DNA from 4 places in the Rhizobium sp. CECT 9324 genome. Region 1 is predicted to be linked to each of the others. Evidence: predicted binding sites of a transcription regulator. Region 1 holds the regulator's gene; each other region holds the start of a gene.
What was found. The regulator PhoB, encoded in region 1, activates phosphate uptake and scavenging genes when phosphate is short. The targets are predictions, from matches to a motif close to TGTCATNNANCTGTCAT.
Positions count from the first base shown of each region.

Region 2: the regulator PhoB is predicted to act here: its motif matches at 1,270-1,286, upstream of LQ231_RS07090 (PhoX family phosphatase).
Region 3: the regulator PhoB is predicted to act here: its motif matches at 1,041-1,057, upstream of LQ231_RS14040 (LTA synthase family protein).
Region 4: the regulator PhoB is predicted to act here: its motif matches at 1,884-1,900, upstream of LQ231_RS01460 (DUF2794 domain-containing protein).

Region 1 is NZ_CAKKMZ010000001.1:1,017,186-1,020,306, reverse strand. It holds gene LQ231_RS04870 (aspartate aminotransferase family protein) at 1-143, opposite strand, end outside; gene LQ231_RS04865 (GcrA family cell cycle regulator) at 580-1,113, shown strand; gene phoB (phosphate regulon transcriptional regulator PhoB) at 1,197-1,880, opposite strand; gene phoU (phosphate signaling complex protein PhoU) at 1,908-2,621, opposite strand; gene pstB (phosphate ABC transporter ATP-binding protein PstB) at 2,668-3,121, opposite strand, start outside.
Region 2 is NZ_CAKKMZ010000001.1:1,451,463-1,454,583, reverse strand. It holds gene LQ231_RS07095 (acyl-CoA dehydrogenase) at 1-1,007, opposite strand, end outside; gene LQ231_RS07090 (PhoX family phosphatase) at 1,343-3,121, shown strand, end outside.
Region 3 is NZ_CAKKMZ010000001.1:2,867,410-2,870,530, forward strand. It holds gene LQ231_RS14035 (NAD+ synthase) at 1-913, opposite strand, end outside; gene LQ231_RS14040 (LTA synthase family protein) at 1,104-3,044, shown strand.
Region 4 is NZ_CAKKMZ010000001.1:317,119-320,239, reverse strand. It holds gene chvE (multiple monosaccharide ABC transporter substrate-binding protein) at 1-698, opposite strand, end outside; gene LQ231_RS01465 (LysR family transcriptional regulator) at 870-1,820, shown strand; gene LQ231_RS01460 (DUF2794 domain-containing protein) at 1,925-2,323, shown strand; gene LQ231_RS01455 (GNAT family N-acetyltransferase) at 2,383-2,934, opposite strand; gene LQ231_RS01450 (MFS transporter) at 3,100-3,121, opposite strand, start outside.

The sequences.
Region 1 (3,121 bases):
TGGCCGAGAGAGTTGACGGCAACGCCGGCGGCAAAATCCAGGTAGCGTTCTCCGCTCTCGGTAACAAGCCAGACGCCCTCGCCTCGCTCGAAACGCAGTGGCGCCCGATTGTAGGTCTGATAAAGCGGCGTCGCTTTGGTCATGGCTATCATCATCCTTGATTGGCGGCGTTCAGCGGCGACAGAACAGCCGTGGGCAGGTCAAAAATTAAAAATGCCGCCTTGCGGCGGCGGGGGCACTATCGGCATTTAACCCAGCAATGTCAACGAAACTTACTGGAAAATGAGGGCTTCCGGGCATTTGCCGCGACCACCGGACGCCATGGCGCCGGGTCCATTTGTGAGTGTTGCAGACTTGACTCACTCGGGAAGCAAGTTGGGGAAAACCGGGAAATCGATTCCAGATGATTCTCCCGACTCTTGTCACAGAGTCACCCGACCAGTAGGTTAACATTCAATAAATTGAGCAATGCGGCGGAAATAGTCACCGACAGTAACGAGGCGGTTTTTGTTTCGAATTCGTTCGAAGCAACGGTGAGGGATTCTGCCATCACACACGCGAGCGGCGGAGAATTACAGCATGAACTGGACTGATGAACGCGTTGAGAGACTAAAGCGCCTGTGGGCCGAAGGCTTGAGCGCGAGCCAGATCGCAGCGCAACTAGGCGGCGTCAGCCGCAATGCGGTTATCGGCAAGGTACACCGGCTGAACCTGCCAGGTCGCGCCAAGGCCGGCGGAAGCACATCTGCAACCCGCGCCGCCAAGCGTCCGGCACCGGCAACGCAGCGTCCAGCGGCATTCCAGGGCCGCACCGCAACGACGACCCGCACGGTAACCCGCGCGGCTGGCGGCAACATGCTGAAAGAAGAGGTCGAAGTCGATATCTTCGAAGAAGTCGAAGTCTCGCGTCCGTCGAATGTCGTGGTGCCGATTTCGCGTCGCCTGGCCTTGACCGAACTGACCGAGCGCACATGCAAGTGGCCGATCGGCGATCCGATGAAGGACGATTTCCACTTCTGCGGTTGCGAAATCAACGATGCCTCACCGTATTGCGGCTACCATGCCAAGATGGCCTACCAGCCGGTGAGCGAGCGGCGTCGGGCGGCCCGCTAAGGGCCGACGGCAAACGCCAGATACAAAAAAAAACGGGCCGCTGGGCCCGTTTTTTTTATTGCGCGCTGTACCCTGCCGAGGGTTCAGACTTCCATGGAATAGCCCGCACCGCGGACGGTGCGGATGACATCCTGCATGTTGGAAAAGTTCAACGCCTTGCGCAAGCGCCCGACATGCACATCGACCGTGCGTTCGTCGACATAGATGTCATGGCCCCAGACGCCGTCGAGCAACTGCGAGCGTGAAAAAACCCGACTGGGCGAAGCCATGAGAAACTCGAGCAGCCGGAATTCCGTCGGCCCGAGGCGCACTTCGCGGCTCTTGCGATGGACACGGTGGGTCTCACGATCCAGTTCGATATCACCGCAACGCAGCACGCTCGACAGAACCTCGGGCTTAGCACGGCGCAACATCGCCTTCACACGCGCCATCAGTTCCGGCGTCGAGAACGGCTTGACGACATAATCGTCGGCACCAGTCGCCAGGCCCCGGACGCGCTCGCTCTCTTCGCCACGCGCCGTCAGCATGATGATCGGCAGCCGCTCGGTTTCCGGGCGCATGCGCAGGCGCCGGCACAATTCGATGCCTGAAACGCCCGGCAGCATCCAGTCGAGGATCAGCAGGTCCGGCACGCGCTCCTGGAGACGAAGCTCGGCTTCGTCACCACGCAGAATGGTCTCGACCTCGTAGCCTTCGGCTTCGAGATTGTAGCGGAGGAGGACGCTCAACGCCTCCTCATCCTCTACGACAGCTATTTTCGGCAGCATGGAAGGCAAAACCCCATTTGTGACGGCTTACTCGTTGATCGCGCCGACGGAGGACGTCAGGTCTTCCTTCGGACGCTCGCCCTCGGGCTGGGCACCGGTCGTCATGTAGTAGATTGTCTCGGCGATGTTGGTCGCGTGGTCACCGATACGCTCGATGTTCTTGGCGCAGAAGAGAAGATGCGTGCAGCTGGTAATGTTGCGCGGATCTTCCATCATGTAGGTCAAGAGCTCGCGGAACAGCGAGGTGTACATGGAGTCGATCTCTTCATCGCGGTCGCGGATCGATTTTGCCTTTTCCGCCGAACGGGTGGTGTAGACGTCGAGCACTTCCTTGAGCTGGGCAAGCGCCAGGTCGGAGAGATGTTCGATGCCGCGGGCGAGCTTGCGAGGGATGCCCGAGCTCTGAACCGCCATGACGCGCTTGCAATTGCTCTTGCCGAGATCGCCGACACGCTCGAGATCGCTGGCGATGCGCAGCGCGCCGATGATTTCGCGAAGGTCGGCGGCGACCGGCTGACGGCGGGCGATCATGACGATCGCCTTGTCGCCGATTTCGCGTTCGGTGGCATCCATGATCACGTCGTCGGAAATGACCTTCTGGGCGAGTGCGCCATCGGTATTGACCAGCGCACGGACGCTTTCGGCGACCATCTGTTCCGCCATGCCGCCCATCTCGGAGATGCGGCGCATCAAGTATTTCAGCTCGTCGTCAAAGGCCGACAAAATATGGGAAGAAGACATGTTTTAGCTTCCTGATAAGAGAAACGACTGCAAGGGGAACAGCGGATCAGCCGAAGCGACCCATGATGTAGTCCTGCGTGCGCTGATCGTCTGGATTGGTGAACATCTTGTCCGTATCGTTCTCTTCCACCAGATTGCCCAGGTGGAACATGGCCGTGCGCTGCGAGACGCGGGCAGCCTGCTGCATCGAGTGCGTGACGATGACGATGGTGAAGTTGGTCCGCAGTTCGTGGATGAGTTCTTCAACCTTGGCCGTCGCGATCGGATCGAGCGCCGAACAGGGCTCGTCCATCAGGATGACTTCGGGGCTGACCGCAACCGCACGGGCAATGCACAGGCGCTGCTGCTGACCGCCGGACAGGCCAGTACCTGGGCTGTCGAGACGATCCTTGACCTCGTTCCAGAGGCCGGCCTTCTGCAGGGCAGACGTCACCAGTTCGTCAAGATCAGCCTTGGAACGCGCCAGGCCGTGGATACGCGGGCCATAGGCAACGTTTTCA
Region 2 (3,121 bases), 430 kb from region 1:
CCCGTCCAGCCAGGGGCTTTGCCTTGGGTGCGGTCCTTTGCATATTGAACCGCCTTCTGGGTGGCGGCCTCGCAGATGGCCACACCCTGCATACCGACCGCGAGACGCGCATTGTTCATCATCGTGAACATGCAATTCAGGCCCTTGTTCTCCTCGCCGATAAGATAGCCGATGGCACCCGGCTCATCGCCGAACTTGCCGTCGCCGTAGATCATCGTGCAGGTCGGCGAGCCGTGGATACCGAGCTTGTGCTCGAGCGAATGGCAATGGAGATCGTTGCGTGCGCCGAGCGAACCGTCGTCGTTGACGAGGAATTTCGGCACGAGAAAGAGCGAGATGCCGCGGGTGCCGGCAGGCGCATCGGGCAGGCGCGCGAGAACGAGATGGATGATGTTCTCGGTGATCTCGTGTTCGCCCCAGGTGATGAAGATCTTCTGGCCGAAGATGCGGTAGGTGCCATCATCACGACGCTCGGCGCGCGATTTCATCACACCGAGGTCGGAGCCGGCATGCGGCTCGGTCAGGTTCATGGTGCCGGTCCATTCGCCGGAGACCATTTTCGGCAGATAGGTCTGCTTGAGACTGTCGGCGCCGTGGACCGTAACCGCATCGACTGCGCCCATGGTCAGCGTGGGGCCGAGCGCAAAGGCCATCGAGCCGGAATTCCACATTTCCAGCGCTGCTACATTGAGCATATGCGGCAATGCCTGGCCGCCGAATTCTTCCGCAGCGGTCAGCGAATTCCAGCCGCCTTCGGCCCAGTGGCGATAAAGATCGGCCCAGCCGTCGGGAACGATGACCTTGCCGTCGACCATGCGGGCACCCTGGGTGTCGCCGATCTCGGCAAGCGGTGCGACTTCGTCAGACGCGAAGCGACCAGCCTCCGACAGAATGGCATCAACGAGATCGTCGCTCAGGTCGCCGAGCTTGCCCTCGTCAATTGCCTTGGCCAGACCGGCCACATGCTTCAAGGTGAACGCAATCTCCTCCACGGGCGCCTTGTACATGGCATTCTCCTCCACATCTCATGTGCAACTGCCCGCAATCATCCCCCACCCGGGATGTGCGAAGCTTCCCACTTTGGCTAATTGATTTTTACGTAAACGTCAAACTATTTGCATGAACGCAGCCCTTGAGCCGGCACCCGTCACGCCTCTTCGCGATCATCATTTGTGGCCGCATCTGTTGCCTAGGGCCTTGCAAACCATAGCATGAGCGCTGCGCCATCGGTGTTTCAGGCATGCGCGATGTAGCGGCGCGTCCCCCATTCGTCACATGTCTGTCATCGCCACTGACTAACCCAAATGCTGGAACCATTCCAATCCAACCTCGGAGGTCAACCATGAGCGACACGAACACGAACCATCTGTCCTGGGATGAATGGGACGAACTGCACAACCCGCCGCCGGCCGTGACCGATTTCGACCGCGTGGTCGAGCGCGCCGTCTCGCGCCGCGGCTTTCTCGGTGTACTCGCCATGGGTTCGGCTGCTGTTGCCATGGGCTCGGTGGGCAACCTGATGTCCTCGACATCCGCACAGGCCCAGGAAGCCGCATCGCGCTTCCCGTTCAAGCCGATCGCCATTGCCACCGACGCCACCGTGCATGTGCCGGAAGGCTATAGCTGGAAGCCGCTCGCCAAGTGGGGCCAGCCGCTGTTTTCCAATGTCGCCGATATCGATCCGGTCAACGGCGTTTCGCTGGAAGCCTCCGACAAGGTGTTCGGCGAGAATACCGACGGCATGGAGAGCTTCGTCGTCGGCACCCATCAGGTGATCGCCGTCAACCACGAATATGTGAACAACGAGACCAACCTGCCCAACAACGAAAAGGGCATGCCGAAAAGTCTCGACGACGTGAAGATCCTGCAGAACATGCAGGGCGTGACCGTGATGGAAGTGGCTGAAGGTTCCGACGGCTGGCAGATCGTCCTCGACAGCCCGTTCAACCGCCGCATCCATCACAACACACCGATGAAGCTCTCCGGTCCGGCTGTCGGCTCGGACCTCGTCAAGACGGCTGCCGATCCGAACGGTGTCGACTGTCTCGGGACCTTCAACAACTGCGGCGCCGGCAAGACGCCCTGGGGCACGTATCTCACCTGCGAAGAAAACTTCAACGGTTACTTCGGCTCGACCGTCGCCGACTTCAAAATGCCTGACGATTACAAGCGTTACGGCATCGTTGCCGAGACGCGCTACGGCTACGAACTCTTCGACGAGCGTTTCGACGTGTCGAAAAATCCGAACGAACCGCGCCGCGCCGGTTATGTCGTCGAGATCGATCCGACGGATGCATCCTCGACCCCGATCAAGCGCACCGCGCTTGGCCGTATCAAGCATGAAAACGCCGCCGTGGTGATTGCCCGCGACGGCCGTGTAGTCGTCTATATGGGCGACGACGAGCGTGGCGAGTTCCTCTACAAGTTCGTCTCCGCCGGCATCTATGTCCCGGGCGGCGACACATCGACGCTGCTCGACGAAGGCACGCTCTTTGTCGCGAAATTCTCCGACGAAGGCACCGGCGAATGGCTGGCGCTGACGCCGGAGACCACCGGCATGAAGGCAGACGAGATCGCCGTCTTTACCCGCCAGGCCGCCTCCAAGGTCGGTGCGACCACGATGGACCGTCCAGAATGGGTCGCGGTCAACCCGGTCGCCATCGAAGCCTATTGCGCGCTGACCAACAACAGCCATCGCGGCGTCCTGAAGGACGGCAAGATGCGCACCAATGCTGGTGGCGACGTGATGGAAATCAGTGCCGTCAACCCGCGCGAAAGCAACGAGTTCGGCCAGATCGTACGCTGGTATCCGGAAAACGACGACCACGCAGACGGCAAGTTCAAGTGGGACCTGTTCGTCATGGCCGGCAATCCGGACGTGCACAAGGGCGATGCCTATGCAGGTTCGTCGAACATCAATTCCGGCAACATGTTCAACTCGCCGGACGGCATGATGTTCGATTCGACCGGACTGCTGTGGATCCAGACGGATGGCGAGGATTCGAACGAAGGCGATTTCGTCGGCCAGGGCAACAACCAGATGCTTGCCGGCGATCCGGCAACCGGCCGCATCGAACGCTTCCTCACCGGCCCGAAAGGCGGCGAAGTGACCGGCATGACC
Region 3 (3,121 bases), 1.9 Mb from region 1:
AATCGATCCCGCCTGAAAGGCCGAGCACCACGCTTTTGAAGCCGTTCTTGTTGACGTAGTCGCGGAAACCGAGAACGCAGGCGCGGTAGTCTGCCTCCTCCTTCTCCGGAATGCGGGACATCGGCCCTTCATCACAGCGCCAGCCACTTTCGGTCCGCTTCCAGGTCGTGACAGACAATGTCTCCTCGAACTGGCTCATCTGAAACGCCAGCGATTTGTCACCATTGAAGGCAAAGCTTGCACCGTCGAACACAAGTTCGTCCTGGCCACCCAACTGGTTGGCAAAGATGAGCGGCAGGCAGGTCTCGATCACCTGGCGCAGGGCCACCTGATGACGCACATCGACCTTGCCACGATAAAAAGGAGAACCGTTTGGCACCAAGAGGATCTCGGCCCCGGTTTCGGCCAACGTCTCGCAGACGCCGGCATCGTTCCAGATTTCCTCGCAGATCGGCACGCCGATGCGCACGCCGCGAAAGTTGACCGGTCCGGGCATCTCGCCTTCGACAAAGACGCGCTTCTCGTCGAATTCGCCGTAGTTCGGCAGATCGATCTTGTCGCGAAACGAAAGGATCTTGCCGCCATCAAGAATGGCCACCGAATTATGCCGTCCCTTCTCGCTCTGACGCGGGAACCCGATGATCACACCAGGGCCGCCGTCGGCAGTTTCTGCCGCCAGTTGCTCGACGGCAGACAGGCACGCGCTGAGAAACGCTGGCTTCAGCACGAGATCCTCAGGCGGGTAGCCGGAAATGAACAGCTCCGTCAGAAGAAGCAGATCAGCGCCCTGAATTGCAGCTTCCGACCGCGCAGCGCGCGCCTTCGCCAGATTGCCGACGACGTCGCCAACCGTTGGATTGAGTTGCGCAATGGCAATGCGCAGGACATCTGTTTTTTGCAATGTTTCGCTCATGATCAACGGTTTAACCGCTCGATTGACGGATCGCAACGGCGTCTGCCAACCAAGCGTGCGGTCGCCACCCAACCATCGATCAAAAACGGGGAACAATCGGGCCTTTGGCACAGTTCATGTAGCGTTCATGACGAATATGTGACAGCTATGCGAACCTTTGATGAAATTGGCTTTTCTCGCGGAGAACTCTGTGGCTGATACGCGTGCGAAATCGGTAAATTCCAGCCTTTTGGCAGCAGCTGTCGGCACCACACCCCGCCGAGATGAAGCGCGTGCCACCGGGCGTGCCGGACGCATCGTTTTCCCGCTGATCAACACAGCATTGCTGGCGATCGTCACCATTGTTCTCAGCGAATGGCTGGCGCGCGGAAGCCTGAACGATATCGCCGACTACATGCTGTCGCCCGCTCGCCCGGGCATGATTGCAGCAGGCATGCTTTTTTTGATGATGCTGTTTGGCGATGCCATCGTCGGGCGTGCCTATCAGTCGGCGTTGCTGATCGTACCGCTGTCGCTCCTGCCCGCCTTCTTGTCCGGACAGAAACAACTGTTCCTGTCAGATCCGCTGTTTCCGAGCGACCTGCTGTTCGGTCGCCAGATCGTGGAACTTCTGCCTGTCATGGTTGCTGCCCGTCCGCTTGCGGCGGCGGGCATGGCGCTATTGGCTTTGGCTATCCTTGGTGCACTTGGCTACTTGATCTTCGTCAGCCGCCGACTTTTCCCGCGCATCCTTCCCGTGGTCCGCATTGGTCGCACGTTGGTCGCAGCCCCGATCCTCGCCGGTTTTGTCACGCTGATGGATCCGATGGCATTTTCCTATGTCCGCGATCGGCTGAATATCGTGCCGATGATGTGGGACCAGAAGGAAAACTATCGTCACAATGGCTTCCTGCTTGCCTTCGCTTTTAATGTCCCGATGGCCAATGTCGGTGCGCCGGACGGCTACAACAATCTCGCGGTCTCAGACATTCCGACCGACCGCCTGCCCGCGACGTTCTTTTCGGGACGTCAGGCCGATGTCATCATGATCATGAGCGAATCGCTCTGGGATCCGACGCGCATGTCCAGCATCCGCTATTCCGGCGATCCGATGCCGACCATGCGTGCCAACCAGTCTGGCAATGTATTCTCGCCGGAATTCGGCGGCATGACCGCCAATGTTGAATTCGAGGCCCTGACAGGGTTCAGCAACGCGTTCCTGCCCTACGGCAGCATTCCCTATCAGCAATATATCCGCCGCCCGTTGCCGTCGCTTGCCACATTCTTCGAATCGAAGGGTTACGTCACAAAGGCGTTCCACCCGTTCCAGAGTTGGTTCTGGAACCGCCAGAACGTCTATCAGGCACTCGGCTTCCAAAGCTTCCAATCCGAGGAAAACATGCCTGCGATGGAAAAGCGCGGCATCTTTGCGTCCGACGATGCGCTGACGCGCCATATCATCAGTCAGGCCGACAATACCGCAAAGCCGTTTTTCTTCTTTGCCGTTACGCTGCAGGGCCATGGTCCCTACGAGAGCAATCGCTACAAGAAGAACTCGATCGAGGTTGACGCCCCGACCTTGTCCGACGGGAGCGCGAGTGCATTGGCCACCTATACGCAGGGCGTCAAGGAAGCAGACCAGAGCCTTAAGATGCTGATGGACTGGGCCAAGAAGCGCCGGCGGGAAACCATCATCGTGCTTTTTGGCGACCACCTGCCGCCGCTCGGCACGGTCTATACCGAGAGCGGCTACATGGCCGATCAGGTCGCGACCCGCAAAGCCTCCGTTGCGACGATGAAACGCGAGCATGAAACACCACTGGTTGTGTGGTCCTCCAAGCGCGGCATGCAGAAGAACCTCGGCTCGGTCAGCCCCTCGCAACTGCCGCATTTCATCGTCCGGATGAGCGGATATCGACATCCGTTCTATACGGGCATGCTCGGCCGTGTGCAGGAACGTTATACTGTGATCGACCGCCACCAGTTGATCGAGCGCAACAACCGAGCTCAGCCAGATTGGTCCGTTTCCGGCCGCATTGATCCCACCATCCGTGACTATCGCTTGCTTCAACATGATATGATGTTTGGTGAAGGCTTTGGAACTGAACGGTTCTTCCCCGAACAAGCCGAAAGACTACAGCCGGTGACGTGAGCAGGCGATACTTGTCACCTCCCAAGTCACCTATGTTGACAAGTCATGGATCGGTGCACTATTGCGGAAAAGTCAAT
Region 4 (3,121 bases), 700 kb from region 1:
AGAACGCCGTCAACCTTGGCATCGGTGTAGGTCGAGGACAGCAGGTTTTCCATGCGAGCCTGGGCGACGGTGCCGTCCCAACGCAGGGTACCGACCTGGTCCATGCCCATCTGGCCGGACTTCACGACGATCTTACCGGAGTCGATCAGCGGCTGCAGAACCGACATTGCGCCATCGTAGAAGAAGAAGGCGTTGTTGTCGTCCGGCGAACCGCCGAACAGCTCAACGTTCTTGGCTTCGGTTGCAGCGTCAAGCTTCAGGCCTTCGACGAGCGAAGTAGCCTGCAGAACGCCAACCTGGAAGTTGTCGAAGGTTGCGTAATAGTCGACATTGCCGGAGTCGCGGATCAGGCGGTCATAGGCGATAACCTTGACGCCAGCATCAGCGGCCTTCTGGAGAATGTCCGACAGCGTGGTGCCGTCGATGGCGCCGATGACGAGAACCTTGGCACCCTTGGTGACCATGTTTTCGATCTGAGCCAGCTGGTTCGGGATATCGTCGTCAGCAAACTGCAGGTCTGCCGTGTAGCCGGCTTCCTTGAACAGCTTTTCCATGGTCTCGCCGTCGGAAATCCAACGGGTCGAGGTCTTGGTAGGCATCGAAATGCCGACGGTGCCCTTGTCCTGTGCAAAAACAACAGGTGCAAAAGATGCGATGCCGATTGCGACAGACGCAATCAGAGTGCCTAATTTCTTCACGGTAAACCTCCCTGGTCATACAATGCGGGACCAAGTCCTCCTGGTCACGCCGAAATCGTGAACGGGCGACCACCGTAGCGGACCCCAGCTCCGCCGCGAGTCTTATCGTGTGCTACATATCGATCAAATGATTATTTTGACTTTCTGCATATCGTGGTTGATATGTAGTTTATGTCTGAAACACGTATTGATCGTTTGCAGCCCAAACATTTGAGCCTGATCCGCTCGATCACAGAGCTCGGCCAGCTCAGTCTGGCGGCGCAGGCACTTGCGCTGACGCAGCCTGCCGCATCGCGGATGTTGAGCGAAATCGAACGCGATGTCGGTTCTGCCATCTTCACCCGCACGCCAAAGGGCATGGAGCCAACGGCGGTCGGCAGCGCGCTCGCGCGCCGGGCCCAGAATGTGCTTGAAGAGATGCGCGAGGCGGCGCGTGAGATCGATGCCATCCAGCGCGGGCTGATTGGGAAGGTTCGGGTTGGTGCCGTGACCGGGGGTGCGGTTGGCTACGTTGTCCCGGCGATACAGATCCTCAAGGGAGAAGCAGAGACGGCGGATCTCTATGTCGACGTGGCCTCGAGCGGCGAACTGATCCGCGATCTTTTGTCCGGTCAGTACGACTTTGTCCTCGGGCGCATTCCCAGCGGCATCGATTCGCGGCAGTTCAATCTCGAGGGCGGCATGATGGAAGAGGTGGAGCTCGTGGTCCACCAAAGTCATCCGCTGGTCAATGTCGATCGTCTGGCAATTGCCGACATGGCGCATTTTCCCTGGGTCATGCAAGCGCCGGGCACGCCTTTGCGTCAGGCTGTCGAGGGTGTTTTTATCGAGCAAGGTGCCCCTATCCCGTCCAATATCGTCAATACGACCTCGCTTCTGGTCATGATCGCGATGCTGGCGGCGTCCAATGCAATCGCGCCGATGTCGCGCGAAGTCTCCGACCTGCTCTGTCGCCAGACGGCAGCCGCGGGCCTATGTTCGCTGAAGCTGGAAGTACCGATCGTGGTCATGCCCTATCACCTGATCACCGTGGCCGGTAAGCGCCTGTCGCCGATTGCGGCACGCCTGCGCGACCTGCTGCTCAGCGAATTCAGCGCTCGCGGGAAGATGCGTGGCCTATGACTGCGCATCGGCCATATTCCGCAAAGCCTGAAGAGCTTGCAATTTCGTCCATGTCAGGCACACTGTCATGCATCCGTCATGAATGAAAGCTTCGAGGAGCATTGATGACCGACCAGCCGGAAGGGCAGCGCCAGGAGACCGACGGCGCGGATCAAAGGCTCGCAAGCGTCGTGGATTTGGGGACGTATCGTCAAGCACTCGACCCTCTGCCCGTAACCTTCCACAGGCGCGAACTCGACGCCATCCTCTGGATCTATGGCCGTATGGTCGGCGAGGGTGATTGGCGCGACTACGCGATCGATCACCTGAGGGACAAGGCGGTCTTCTCGGTGTTCAAAAGGTCCGGGGAATATCCGCTCTATCGGATCGAGAAGAATCCCAAGCTCGCTGCCAAGCAGGGTGCATTTTCAGTGATCGGTGCCGATGGCCGCATTTTGAAGCGCGGCCATGAACTGAAGGCGGTTCTGAAAGTGTTCGACAAGGGTCTGAAATCGATCGATTGAGTTCCCGCTCACTTTGCCCAACCGAGCGGCCCGCCTAGAAAGGCTTCTCGAAGATCTTGCTATGGGATGATGCCGGGGTAAGCGTTGAGATCGGGAGCGGTGGTATTTCCATCGCCCAGCGAGCGTTGCATAAAAACGGTATCCAGCCAGTTGCCATGCTTGAAGCCCGTGGCGGTCAGACGGCCGACCTGTTCAAAGCCGCAACTCAGGTGCACGGCAATCGACGCGGTACTGGCGCCGCCAATGACGCCGACCATCTGGCGGAACCCCAGCGACGTACAGCGAAGGACCAGTTCATTGAGAAGGGCCTTGCCGATCCCCATGCCGCGCGCCTCCGGCGCGAGATAGATTGAATCCTCGACGAGCCAACGATAGGCGGGTCTGGTGCGGAAAGCCGATGCATAGGCATAGCCCAGCACGGTCGCATCTGGCGACACCGCCGCGATATAGGGATAGCCCTTGTCGATGATTGCCTGGAAGCGCTGGTTCATTTCGGCCGCGTCCGGGGCGGTGAGCTCATAGCTTGCGCCGCCGTGATTTACCGCTTCGCCATAGATGGTGGTAATCGCAGCAATATCGGCCAGGTTCGCATCCCGGATGTCGATATCCATGCACGAAGCTCCTTTAGTCTGGCTTCTTTTTCCATGGCATCAAACGCGTCGCAAGATCTCACTTGTCACAGTGACAGGACGCAGACCGCAAAATGGAAGGACCCGGCGAATGAAGCCGGGTCCCTCGTGATCGAAGCATCTGTCGATGCGGAGACGGTCACACCATCAGGCGTGGATATCGTTGTCC